DNA from 3 places in the Caldalkalibacillus salinus genome. Region 2 is predicted to be linked to each of the others. Evidence: predicted binding sites of a transcription regulator. Region 2 holds the regulator's gene; each other region holds the start of a gene.
The links. The regulator CtsR, encoded in region 2, represses protease genes until heat stress. The targets are predictions, from matches to a motif close to ATGGTCAATAAAGGTCAAACA.
Positions count from the first base shown of each region.

Region 1: a site for CtsR is predicted at 1,678-1,698, ahead of JKM87_RS03960 (ATP-dependent Clp protease ATP-binding subunit). Genes of this name have one in related genera too.
Region 3: a site for CtsR is predicted at 1,975-1,995, ahead of clpP (ATP-dependent Clp endopeptidase proteolytic subunit ClpP). Genes of this name have one in related genera too.

Region 1 covers NZ_JAERVL010000004.1:47,612-51,885, reverse strand. The annotation lists gene JKM87_RS03980 (ABC transporter transmembrane domain-containing protein) at 1-110, opposite strand, end outside; tRNA gene JKM87_RS03975 (tRNA-Ala) at 475-550, shown strand; gene JKM87_RS03970 (hypothetical protein) at 598-747, shown strand; gene JKM87_RS03965 (DUF3231 family protein) at 956-1,465, shown strand; gene JKM87_RS03960 (ATP-dependent Clp protease ATP-binding subunit) at 1,868-4,045, shown strand; gene JKM87_RS03955 (hypothetical protein) at 4,255-4,274, opposite strand, start outside.
Region 2 covers NZ_JAERVL010000028.1:119-4,392, reverse strand. The annotation lists gene JKM87_RS15110 (protein-arginine kinase McsB) at 1-937, opposite strand, end outside; gene JKM87_RS15105 (protein-arginine kinase activator protein McsA) at 951-1,472, opposite strand; gene JKM87_RS15100 (CtsR family transcriptional regulator) at 1,523-1,984, opposite strand; gene JKM87_RS15095 (MgtC/SapB family protein) at 2,248-2,967, opposite strand; gene JKM87_RS15090 (hypothetical protein) at 3,107-4,274, shown strand, end outside.
Region 3 covers NZ_JAERVL010000006.1:90,670-94,943, reverse strand. The annotation lists gene whiA (DNA-binding protein WhiA) at 1-877, shown strand, start outside; gene JKM87_RS06360 (HPr family phosphocarrier protein) at 1,027-1,284, shown strand; gene clpP (ATP-dependent Clp endopeptidase proteolytic subunit ClpP) at 1,332-1,922, opposite strand; gene JKM87_RS06350 (bactofilin family protein) at 2,260-2,763, opposite strand; gene JKM87_RS17885 (peptidoglycan DD-metalloendopeptidase family protein) at 2,766-3,728, opposite strand; gene JKM87_RS06340 (methyltransferase domain-containing protein) at 3,915-4,274, opposite strand, start outside.

The sequences.
Region 1 (4,274 bases), on a different contig from region 2:
AATGGATAAACGACGGTAATTGCCGTTGCAAATATAAGCCCTATAATAGAACCAAAAAAGAAACGCTTATAGGGCCAATAAAAGGCTTTTAACCTTTTAAAGGTTTCCACAACATCCACCCCTTTTTTAGAAATGTCAAAAAAATGACAATAAACATAATATATCGGTTATCGAATTATTTTTCAACCCCTATTTCCATATTTTAGACACAAAAACATTTAAAAAGTTTCGGAACTTTATATTTTCTTGCCCTTGCCTTTAATTTTAGTCACACGAAGGAAGCCCCGTTTTGATTAAAACGAAGCCTTTCCTCGTGACAACATCTTATGCACTGCTACCGTCGTCTTATGACAGCAAAAAATAAGTCATCAATTAATATATAAGACAATGAATCAAAAATGAGTTGCATTTGCGTTATAAAGTTGCTATAATTATTCTCGCAAAGCATACACATGTCTTTGCTCATAACATTTTGGGGCATTAGCTCAGCTGGGAGAGCGCTTCGCTGGCAGCGAAGAGGTCAGCGGTTCGAGCCCGCTATGCTCCACCATACATAAACCATTAAAAAAACTTATAAATACAAAGGAGTCAACCTGTATGGTTGACTTTTTTTATTATCAGAGTCAACAGTCAGCTGACGAGGTGGTTGACTTCAATTGGACACGAACGTGCTTTGCTTCTACATGGAGTCGATGGAGTCGAATTATAACCGGTCAAAATGTTGTCGTCGATGGCGGTTTAGCATGAATTAATATTAAGTTTTTATTTTTCACTGGCCCTGGCCCCTAAGGGGTCTTTTTTTTATATAGCTCTTCCCACTCCTCTAATGTCTAACTTCTTAATTACAATGATTTTTATCCCATACATAAAATGTCAAAGACAGGTTATTTTAATCAATAGACAACATTTTATAGGTGGTAAATACATGAACATAGATTTTATTAGGAGGATGAAAATGGGAATATTAAGTGGAAATCCAAAAGAAGAGCCAATGCACTATGGAGAAGTTTATGGGACATGGACATTTTTATTGATGGCAAAAGGGAAATTAGTTTCCTACCAAACACTCATTAATCATGTGGGGGATGAAGATTTAAAACAGCTTATCCTGAACATTATGGACAATACAAAACAAGAAATAGAGCAATTAGAGCAGGTACTGAAGGAAAATGAAATCGGGTTACCCCCTACACCTCCTGAAAGGCCTCACGCTAACTTAGAAGATATCCCTACCGGTGCACGTTTTAATGATCCTGAGATCGCGACGATGATCGCAGCAGACAGTTCGGCGGGTCTAGTCGCATGCAGTACATATATGGGTCAAGGCATCCGAGAAGACCTTATCGCGATGTACGCTCAGTTCCACACACAGCGTGCCACGTTAGGAGGGAAAATGCTAAGATTACTAAAAGAAAAAGGATGGTTAACTCCACCCCCACTTCATTTAAACAAAGTGGAAGAATAAACTGATCACATAGTTAAAAGAAGTCTTATAGGTTGATTTAATCTATAAGGCTTTTTTTATGTGCCTAAAAAATAAGTAATACACTGCCCCCTCAAAATTCATCCGACACAACCGTTTGATCAAGCTAAATCCTCCACGTCTTTATGGGGGATTTTTATTTTCCAATGATCCCCACTTGAAAGTCAAATATGGTCAAATTATAATGGTTAGCAAAGGTCAGCTAAGGTCAAATTAAACTGGTTAAAATACATCATACGTTAGCATCAGACTTTTTTTTATGTTAAAAGACACTGTCTGTCTAATGGCACTGTATAGTGTTTGACGTGTTTTATTTAATTTTTTAGGATTACATTTTATGATTTATACAATAGATCATTACGAACATTATAAGGGGTGAAAAGTATGCTATGTGATCATTGTCATCTCAACAATGCTGATATAAAAATGTTTGTACAAACGAACGGACAAAAACACCAACTCAATTTGTGTGAATCATGTTATCGAGAGTTGAGAGCTAAAATGTCATCGTCAGATATGAACCCTATGATGGATGGCTCTTCCTTTAATGATTTCATTCATGGTTTGTCTTCTGGTGATGGTCAATCAAAAGAAGGACAATCTCAAAAACGCGCTGGTGGCGGACTTCTCGATGAGCTCGGTACCAACCTTACCGAATCTGCCAAGGCGGGACTGATTGATCCCGTTATAGGCCGAGATAAGGAAGTCACGCGTGTCATTGAAGCTTTAAATCGACGTCATAAAAACAACCCTGTCTTGATCGGGGAACCTGGGGTCGGTAAGACGGCTATTGCAGAAGGTCTTGCGCTTAACATGATAGAAGGACAAGTGCCTTCTAAACTAACGGATAAAGAGATCTATCTCTTAGATGTGGCCTCACTCGTCTCCAATACGGGGATTAGAGGACAATTTGAAGAACGAATGAAGAATCTCGTAGCAGAGTTACAAGAACGTCAAAATGTCATATTATTCGTTGATGAAATTCATCTTATCGTCGGAGCGGGTTCTGCCGAAGGTTCCATGGATGCTGGTAATATTCTAAAACCAGCACTCGCACGTGGTGAGCTTCAATTAATCGGAGCCACAACGTTAAAAGAATATCGTCAGATCGAAAAAGACGCTGCTTTAGAACGTCGACTACAGCCTGTCATGGTTCATGAGCCAACTGTGGAAGACGCTATACAAATCTTAAAAGGGATTCAAACAAAGTATGAAGATTATCACGGTGTGCAATTTACAAACGAGGCCATTGAAGCTTGCGTAAACCTCAGTCATCGCTACATTCAAGATCGTCATCTACCAGACAAGGCGATTGATCTATTAGATGAAGCAGGTTCTAAGGCAAACCTCTCAGTGACGCAACGAGATACAACTAACATTGAGAATCAGATAGAACAAGTCAGGGCCCAAAAAGAAGAGGCCACCCGAGTAGAAGACTACGAACAAGCCGCTAAACTTCGTGATAACGAACAAACGTTACTTGAACAATTGGAACAAGTTAAAACGCAAAATGAGGGTTCAACAAATCTCAATGTGCAAGTAAAAGCGACGGATATTCAACACATTGTTGAAAATAAAACGGGTATTCCGGTTAGCAGACTACAGGAAGACGAACAGTATAAACTTAGGGCACTGGGACAACGTCTCTCCTCTAAAGTGATTGGGCAATCCGAAGCGATAGACAAAGTTACTAAAGCAATACGTCGGAGCCGCACTGGGTTAAAACGTCATAGTCGTCCAGTGGGAACATTCCTTTTTGTCGGTCCAACCGGGGTCGGAAAAACTGAACTGAGCAAGAGTCTGGCTGAAGAGCTGTTCGGTGACCGGGATGCCATGATTCGCTTAGATATGAGTGAATTTATGGAAAAACATGCTGTATCTAAGTTAATCGGCTCTCCTCCAGGTTATGTTGGACACGAAGAGGCCGGACAATTAACGGAAAAAGTGCGTCGCCAACCTTATAGCATTATCCTACTTGATGAGATTGAAAAAGCTCATCCTGATGTCCAACACATGTTCCTACAAATTCTAGAAGATGGCCATCTCACTGATAGCCAAGGTAGAAGAGTGAGTTTCAGGGACACCGTGATTATCATGACAAGTAATGCTGGTGTCACCGAACGCAAAGGAACACTCGGTTTTGCTCATGACGCTGAAGCACAGCAAAGTTCAGTGGTTCAATCCCTTAGCGGTTACTTCAAACCAGAATTTCTTAATAGATTTGACAGCATTATCGAATTCCAACCTCTAGGCAGAGAAGATCTTTTAAAAATTGTGGATATCATGTTAGAAGAGCTGCAAACAGCGCTCGCTGAACAAAACATGACGTTGAACGTCACTTCTGAGGCGAAAGAGAAACTTGTGACGTTAGGTCATTCATATGAGTTTGGGGCACGTCCTTTACGCAGAGTGGTACAGGAGCAGATAGAAGATCGTATCACTGATATACTCTTAGAATCTAACGATGTGACCCACATCACCGTTCATTTCTCTGATCACGGTCAATTGAAAGTAACTTCAAATGCAGTTAGTGAAACACAATCACACGTTCATTATCATTAATTGAAAATCTAGTCAAGTCATCTGGCTCAAAACAAGCATCCTGTGAGATAAACGTGCGTGATGTGTTTATATGGAGATGTTTATTGATAAAATACAGAACAGAATATAAGTCATAGCCTAAACCTGTAACGGATGAGCAGGTTTAGGCTTTTTTATTTATAAATACCACATCTTTTTATATACTCAAAAATATAATCTACACAGTCTAATTAGAAAAAGAGGATGGCCA
Region 2 (4,274 bases):
TGTTGGCTGATGTATTTTTGATAAAACCGAGGTCAATCCCTAAACGAACATCCGAAAGTCGCTGTGTTGCTTCCTTCGATTCTATCGTTCTAGCATGAGACAATATACCGTAAGAACGATATATTTTATCCTCCAGCCTTAGTCTTGACTGCTGGGCGAGGGTGTTTCTCGCTTGCCTCTCCTGATCAATGAGTTGTTTGGCTACATTGGCTAGGTCCTCTATAATTTCAGTTTCGGAACGCCCTAAGGTAATCTGGTTGGAAATCTGAAAGATGTTCCCTAAAGCTTCGCTGCCCTCTCCATAAATTCCTCTAACAACTAATCCCAGTTGGTTAATGGCGGGGAGCATGCGATTCATTTGTTCCGTCATTACTAATGCAGGGAGATGCATCATCACTGATGCTCTAAGCCCTGTGCCCACGTTCGTAGGACAACTTGTTAAATAGCCTACTTTCTCATCAAAAGCAAAATTGATATTCGCTTCAAACCAGTCATCGATACTGTTCGCTTTTTCCCACGCTTGTTGGAGTTGGAACCCAGGATAGAGGCACTGAATACGTATATGGTCTTCTTCGTTTAACATGATGCTCACGGACTCATTTTCGCTCAGCACCACGCTTCCAGCCGTTGACTCCTCCGCTAGATTGGGACTGATTAAATGCTTCTCCACCAGGACTCTTTTCTGAATCCCTTTTAATTGGTTCATGCGCAGTAATTCTAACTTTCCAAGTTCATCAGTGACATCGCTTCTTGTAATGACGTCTCCAACTTCTGTTACCACTGTTTGAAGCTGATCTTCGGTTGCGATTAGTGGAAAGGGGATGGTGTCCTCATTACGGGCTAATCGTACACGACTACTCATGACGATATCGGAATCAGGTCCATCACCCTTCATCCAGTCACTTACAGCATTTTTTATAAATTTGTCTAGTGACATGGTCGATCCCACCTCATTGGTTTAATTTGTTCTCAAGGCTTCGTATGTTGTCTCTCAACTGGGCGGCTTGCTCAAACTCTTCATTGGAAATGGCCCGTTGTAGTTGCTGCTTCAACTCTTGTATTTCACGCTTCATTTGTATGAGGCTACCTGAACGACGAGGTATTTTTCCATAATGAGAAATATTCCCACTATGCACCTTACGAAATAAAGGCTCTAGCCGTTCCCCGAATGCTTTATAACATTGGGAACAACCAAAACGCCCGCTTCTTGAAAACTGACTATAGGTCAGCCCACACTTCGGACATTGCTTAGATTGTTGCATGTTGGGGTTCATCGTGCTGTTATTAGTAGCATCAAAATTAAGTAATCCAGAAAGTAAATTATGGATGGAAAAGCTATTATCCATGCCAGGAAGGACTTCTCCTTTTTCCTTTGCACATACCTCACATATATGGAATTCTGTTTTCTCACCGTTGATAATCTTTGTAAAGTGTAAGGTGGCTTGGCGCTCACCACATTCTTGGCAAATCATGGTGCTCCCCTCCTTTACTGATGTATACAATGGCCATTTATTTCTTTTATTTATTTATAAAAAATAGACATCATCATGGCTTTCATGATATTTGCCCTTAGTTGATCCCGAATATGCACTTGGAACGATAAAACATTGCGATGAATCGCAGATTTCATGATGCGGGCTTCTCTGGCGTTTATAAGTTCAGCTTCCTCTAACCTCAGTATGATATCTTCTGCTGCAGATTGAGAAATTTCATCCGTGATCATATCGGCCACTTTTTGTAGTAGCTGTTGGTCATTTTCTAGTTGGACTTTCCGAATTCGGATGAATCCGCCACCCCCACGCTTACTTTCAACGACATAGCCTTTTTCTACAGTAAAGCGTGTATTAATCACATAATTAATCTGGGACGGCACGCACTGAAATAAATCTGCTAATTCACTTCTTTGTATTTCAATGTATCCCTTTTTACTGGTCTCCAATATTTTCTTGAGATGATTTTCAATAATATCGGATATGTTTCTCATCACTTACCTCCGATAATGGCCACTGCTTTGACTGGCAATATTTCAAGTCAAGTGTCAATCAATGTTGCTTAATACGCTCGCTTTGACTTTGACTATCTTTGACTTTAACTAAATTATACTCAAGAAATATAAAATGTGCAACTCTCTTTACTTAGTTTGATCAATTTTACGCTTATTATTCATACAAAAAAGGATAAATCCCTGTTTGACAAGGATTTTATCCCTTTTTATTCTACTCATTGATTGGTTGGTCATATTCTGTTTTATTCAACAGAGACGTCGAGTATGCCTTTGATTTGACGTAATTCGTCCAAGACATGGGCTATGGTCACCTTTTGCGGCAGCCTTAACCCTATGGATACCTGTACGATGCCTTCTTCGATTTTGGTTTCATTGATCGTGATTTTGCGGATACTGATGTTCTTTTCACCTATCCTCGTTGCCACTTCGCCTAATTTACCGGGAGAATCTAACACTTTTAACTGAACGACGTGCAATTGTCCTTTTCTAATAAAAGTGTCTTCAATACGGTTTAGAACGACTAAGCTAAGGAGAACGAGAACAGTGGAAAGTACGGCCCCATAATAAAATCCCGACCCTAACGCTAAACCTATCCCAGCAACCACCCACAGTGAAGCCGCCGTCGTTAACCCTCGCACCGTCCCTCCATGAACGAGAATCGTTCCTGCACCTAAAAAGCCAATACCACTCACAACTTGGGCAGCCAAACGGGCTGGATCTTGAATGGTATTAATCTCAGGATTGTTATAAATAAATGACTCAAAGCCATACATGGAGATGAGCATGATCAATGAAGATCCCACACAAACAAGGATGTGTGTTCTAAACCCTGCAGGGTGATTATTTTGTTCTCGCTCTATTCCGACTAATCCACCGAGCAAGGTTGCGAGGAACAATCTTATCGTGATTTCATCGTAATGTGTTCCTGTGAATTCAGACCATAGTTGATGGATCCAGTCCAATCGACTCCCTCCTCTCTATGAGGTTATATGTATGGTACGGGTCTGTATGTTATGAATAACTATATCATAAAAATTGGTTTACTGTATCATAATGGCCCTTCTCTCCCCATACATTGGTACAAGCAGGAGGGAGAGCTCTGTGAAATTACCACTCATTGCAATGTATATCACTTTTAGCGTCTTTGCTATGACGAATGTTTGCTCCACTATTTTCCTCAGTGTTTATGTCTGGAAACAGCAAGAGTCTTTCTTTATGATATCCGCCTTTTATTTCTTCACTTTTTTATTCGTTTTTATTGGGGTGATGGTGGGCGCCTTTTTTATGTTTTGGTTCGGGAGTCGTTGGACATTTCTATGTTCTTCTTTTACTGCTTTAGGTATGTATCTCTTTTTTTGGACTGAAGGGGAACTCTCTCTTCAAGCTGTTGCTTTGGCTGGGATTTTAAATGGGCTGTTCATTGGTTTATTTTACGCAGGATTTAACTTTTATTCCCTATGGTTTGCTTCCCAAGAACGTTTATCAAACGTGCTTAGTTTGCAGTACATTATAAACGGTGTGATGCAGATTGTCGTGCCACCTATCATTGGCTGGATCATCTTTGTTTATAGTTACCACGTATTCTTTGTTACGGCTTTACTCATTTTGCTTGTTCAAGCATGTTGTAGTAGTTTGATCCCGCAAGTCAGGATCCGCTTTCCATTTCGACGCAAAGAGTTCTTCATCCCACTTGAAGAAGGCATGAAAGGCTTAGGATTCTCTTCAGCAGCGTATGGTTTCTTTTTATCCTTTATTCATATGTCCTTAGGCGTTTTCGTCTACCTGTATGTCCAGAATGAATGGGCACTTGGTGGCTGGAATATGTTATTCGCCTGTATTAGTGTCTTCACGTATTATATGCTTGGTCGCACATTTTTAAAGCCTTTCGGGGATGTACTGGGCATGATCGGGGTGATTATCTCAACCGCTGCTACTCTGACATTATTCTTTCATGTACCGGTGACCTATATTGTCTTTAACACTGTTATATCCGCATCACTCCCCATGTTATGGGTTCCGGCTTTTACGCAACACTTTCATCATATTTTTGCCTTAGGAAAAGCGTCTTCAGCCAATACGTTAACGAAGGTGATGCAGTTGTTAGTGTTCCGAGAGTTCTCTATCTGTATAGGTAAACTCTCCTTTATTGCGCTATTATTGTTTCAGATTCTATACTTTTCACCTTCATTATCTTTAATAGTTTTTTTCCTCTGCTTTATGCCTGTTGCTATATATGTACTGGGTCACAAGGACAAAGGGTTAATGTCGT
Region 3 (4,274 bases), on a different contig from region 2:
GGAATGTTGCATGCGCTCAGAGTTAAGTGCATTGATCCGCATGAACGGGATTCTCACTTATAGAGATCGCAAATTTGTACTTGATGTCACGACAGAAAATGCAGCGATTGCAAGGGTCATCTACAGTTATGTGAAATCTTTATATCAAGTACCGTCTGAACTTCTTGTACGTAAAAAAATGCGGCTCAAGAAAAATAATATTTACGTTGTGAGAGTCACGATGAAAGTTCGTGAAATTTTAGAAAGCCTTAATATTGTCACCCCCAACTTTGAAATGAAACGAGACATATCAAGTGCGATGATTCGTAAGTCGTGTTGCAAACGCTCTTATCTCCGTGGGGCCTTCCTTGCTGGCGGTTCAGTAAACCATCCTGAATCCTCTTCCTATCACTTAGAGATCTTCTCCAGTTATGAAGAGCATGCCAAAGCATTAGTGAAGCTCATGAATCGCTTTCACCTGAACGCCAAATATATTGAACGAAAAAAAGGATATGTGGTGTACATTAAAGAAAGTGAAAAGATAACAGAATTTTTAAGTATCATTGGTGCCCATCAAGCGCTCTTTCAATTTGAGGATGTACGCATCGTCAAAGATATGCGAAATTCAGTGAACCGTCTCGTTAACTGTGAAACAGCCAATCTTAATAAGACGGTGTCGGCAGCGATGAAGCAACTGGAGACTATACAGTTAATTGAGGATAAGCTCGGATTGGAACAGTTACCTGATAAACTCCGTGAAATCGCCGAGGTCCGTAAGCAACATCCTGATGTCACCTTAAAAGAATTAGGGGATATGATCCCAAGTGGCAAAGTGAGTAAATCTGGAATCAATCATCGCTTAAGAAAGTTAAATGAGATAGCTGATAAGCTAAGATAACTTTTTTTGAAATGTGACGTTCATTTTGAACGAAGTAGTACAATTTGGAAACAAATCGTATATTTTAACAGAAACATGTTCTATTAGAACGAAGTAGTGCTATAATGAATTAAAGTGTAAACTCGTCATTCTGTAAAGGAGGAGTATGTATGGTACAAGAGAAAGTTGTTGTGAATCTCAAAACAGGCCTTCAGGCCCGTCCGGCTGCACTTTTCGTGCAGGAAGCTAACCGATATTCGGCAGATGTATTTGTAGCAAAAGATGATAAAAAAGTAAACGCCAAAAGTATCATGGGCATCATGAGTCTCGCCATTGGTAACGGTAAAGAAGTCACCATCTCCGCGGACGGAAGTGACGCAGAGCAAGCAGTGGAGGCGCTCGTCCAATTCGTTAAAAACGATGAATAAAAAAAGAGAGTGATAAGCGATTATCACTCTCTTTTTTGTCATCCGTCTTATGTCTGAGGTGTGCTTGTAATGACACGATCAATTAATCCATAATCTTTCGCTTCTTCAGCAGACATGAAGTTGTCGCGGTCTGTATCTTTCGCAACTCTTTCAATCGGTTGGCCAGTGCGCTCAGAGAGAATCTCGTTCAAGTGTTCACGCATTTGAATAATACGTCTCGCATGAATTTCAATGTCAGCTGCTTGCCCTTGTGTGCCGCCTAGAGGTTGGTGAATCATCACTTCGGCATTAGGGAGCGCAAAGCGTTTACCTTTTTCACCAGCAGCGAGTAGGAAAGCACCCATAGACGCAGCTAAACCGATACATATAGTAGACACGTTTGGCTTAATATACTGCATCGTATCGTAAATGGCCATACCTGCTGTGATTGAACCACCAGGGCTATTAATGTATAGGGAAATATCTTTATCTGGATCTTCAGAAGCTAGGAATAGTAGTTGAGCAACAACAGAGTTGGCGACCTGATCATCAATACCTGTTCCTAAGAAAATAATACGATCCTTTAACAAACGTGAGTAGATGTCATACGCACGTTCACCGCGGTTTGTCTGTTCAATAACTGTAGGGATCAAATTCATTAAGAGAACCTCCTTTTTTTCCATCAATTCCGTTTCACCTCTATTATATCAAAAGGTCAAAAAAGGTCAAATAATTTCATGCCGGTTTATGAATCGCTCTGTAAAGTCGTCACAAAAGTTCTTACAAATGCTAACATTATACCCGGTTAAAATTTGATTTAAACAGGGCCAACCATATAAATAGTAAAAACAATAGTGAAAAATCGAGCCCAAAAAAGCATGCCCAGTATCCGTGGCATGCTTTTTTCATAATCGTTAAGATTGCCGGTAGGGATGCATTGCGATCTGTCTGTTCGTGGTGGAGTAAAAGGTCGTGTGCTAAAAAGTGGTGCTAATATTACGATGCGACTTTGTCTTTTTCCTTGGCCTTGCCTTTTTTCTTATCTGTGTCTTTTGGGTTCTGTCGGTCTTCGTTCTTATCCGCAGCAGGGTCATTTCCGTTCTTTGTCTTTTGCTCTTCGCTTTGCTTTTTATGAGGCTTACCTTTCGTGTCTTGATCTGGGATGACCATCGTACTTCTACCGTTAAAGTAAGCGCCCTTCTCAACTTCGATGGTCTCAGATATCATATCACCCTCAATTTGACAGCCTTTAACCAATTGTATCGTGTGACGTACGGTCATATTTCCTAGAATATGGCCTTCAGCAGTGACATTAGCGGCTTCGATGTTACCTCTGACTTGCCCTTCTTTTCCAATTAATACGTTACCTTCCGTTTGAATCTCACCTACGAACTCACCATCAATGCGAATAGAGCTTGTTGATTTTATTTTACCTTCTATGGATGTACCATGGCCGATCACTGTGTTGACACGATCCGTTTGCTGCTTTTTAGACAACATGACTAATTTCCCCCTCTAATATAAGGCATTGGATTCACGGGTGTTCCGTTTTTATGTACTTCATAATGTAAGTGTACGCCTGTACTACGCCCTGTGCTGCCCATTTTACCGATGACATCACCACGTTCGACTGACTCGCCAGCGCTCACATCCATCGAAGATAAGTGTGAGTATGTTGTGACGTACCCGTTACCATGATCAACTTCGATATGTTTACCATAACCAGAATGCCAGCCAGCTGACTTCACGATGCCATTCGCTGTCACGTAGATTGGAGTGCCACTGTGACTAGCGAAGTCGATACCAGCATGCATTTTTTGCGAACCATTGAACGGATCACGCCTCCACCCAAAAGGGGATGTCAGCCTGCCATTAGACGGTGCGATGGAGGGTATAAATTGGGCGCGATACTGCTCTTCTTTAATTTCCTCTTTGAGCTGCTCTAGATTTTCTTGCTGGACGACAGCTTCTTCCTTAATCGTTTCTATTTGCTGTCGTATTTCATCTGGAGAAGTAGATTCCGCCTCAATGTCATAGCTGGCAACCGACAACATATTCTTGATGCGTTCATCATCATCTTCAGTCTGCTCTATATGACGGTGGCTTGTCCCATCTAACCCTTGTATTTGTTGTTCGAGTGTTTGGACTTCCTCTATGAAATTTTGTAATTCTTGGACATCTTCGTGCAAATCAACAAGCTCTTGATTTAAATGGTCGATTTCTTCTCTTAAGTCTTGATTTTCTGTGATGTAGTGATCCATTTCCGAATCTTGCTTTATGATTTTTTGATCCGATGACTTTTTTAGTTGCCATAGAAGATATGCAGAGGTGTATGCTAGGATCATCGTGGTGAAGAGTAGAAGAATCGTCATGATCATCGGGAATAACTTGATCTTGAATGTTTGGACCTTGCCTTTCCCATGGGGTATAAATTGTATCGTCCACCAACGTTTTTTCTTTCTCATGGGCCCACTCCTATGTTTGTACATAGTACTCGTATAACAAAAACATTTCGACTTTTGCACTCTAAGAATATGATATTCTCCGCTAAAAACGAAAATCCTTCTTAATTCGACAAAAAATGTGTTTTGAGACTTTAGGGCCATTGTCTTATTAAGGGGTAGAGTGTGCTGCCTTTCTAATTTCTTTTTCTACATATGTCCTTGCTTTTCGGCTACGATTGTAAACGATTTTGGTATGCCTTTATCAAAAACTTCGGACGAACGATTAGGTGCCTCTACCAGCTCTTTTACCATAAGGTGTGATTGTGCGATCGCCGTTACAATCTCACCCAATGTCCATTGGCGGATTTGAACCTTCTGCATGTCCTGTTTTTCTTCCTCAGGTAAAAATTTGGCGTAAGCCACTTCAGTTTCTTTTATAGAGGAATCAAAGTAATCGCCATCGACTTTATGCTTGCGTATTTTGGCTGTTCTCCCTCTAGATGAGATCAATTTAGTGGAGATAGGGTGGAAATCCTGTAATACCAAACGCCCACCCGGTTTAAGAAG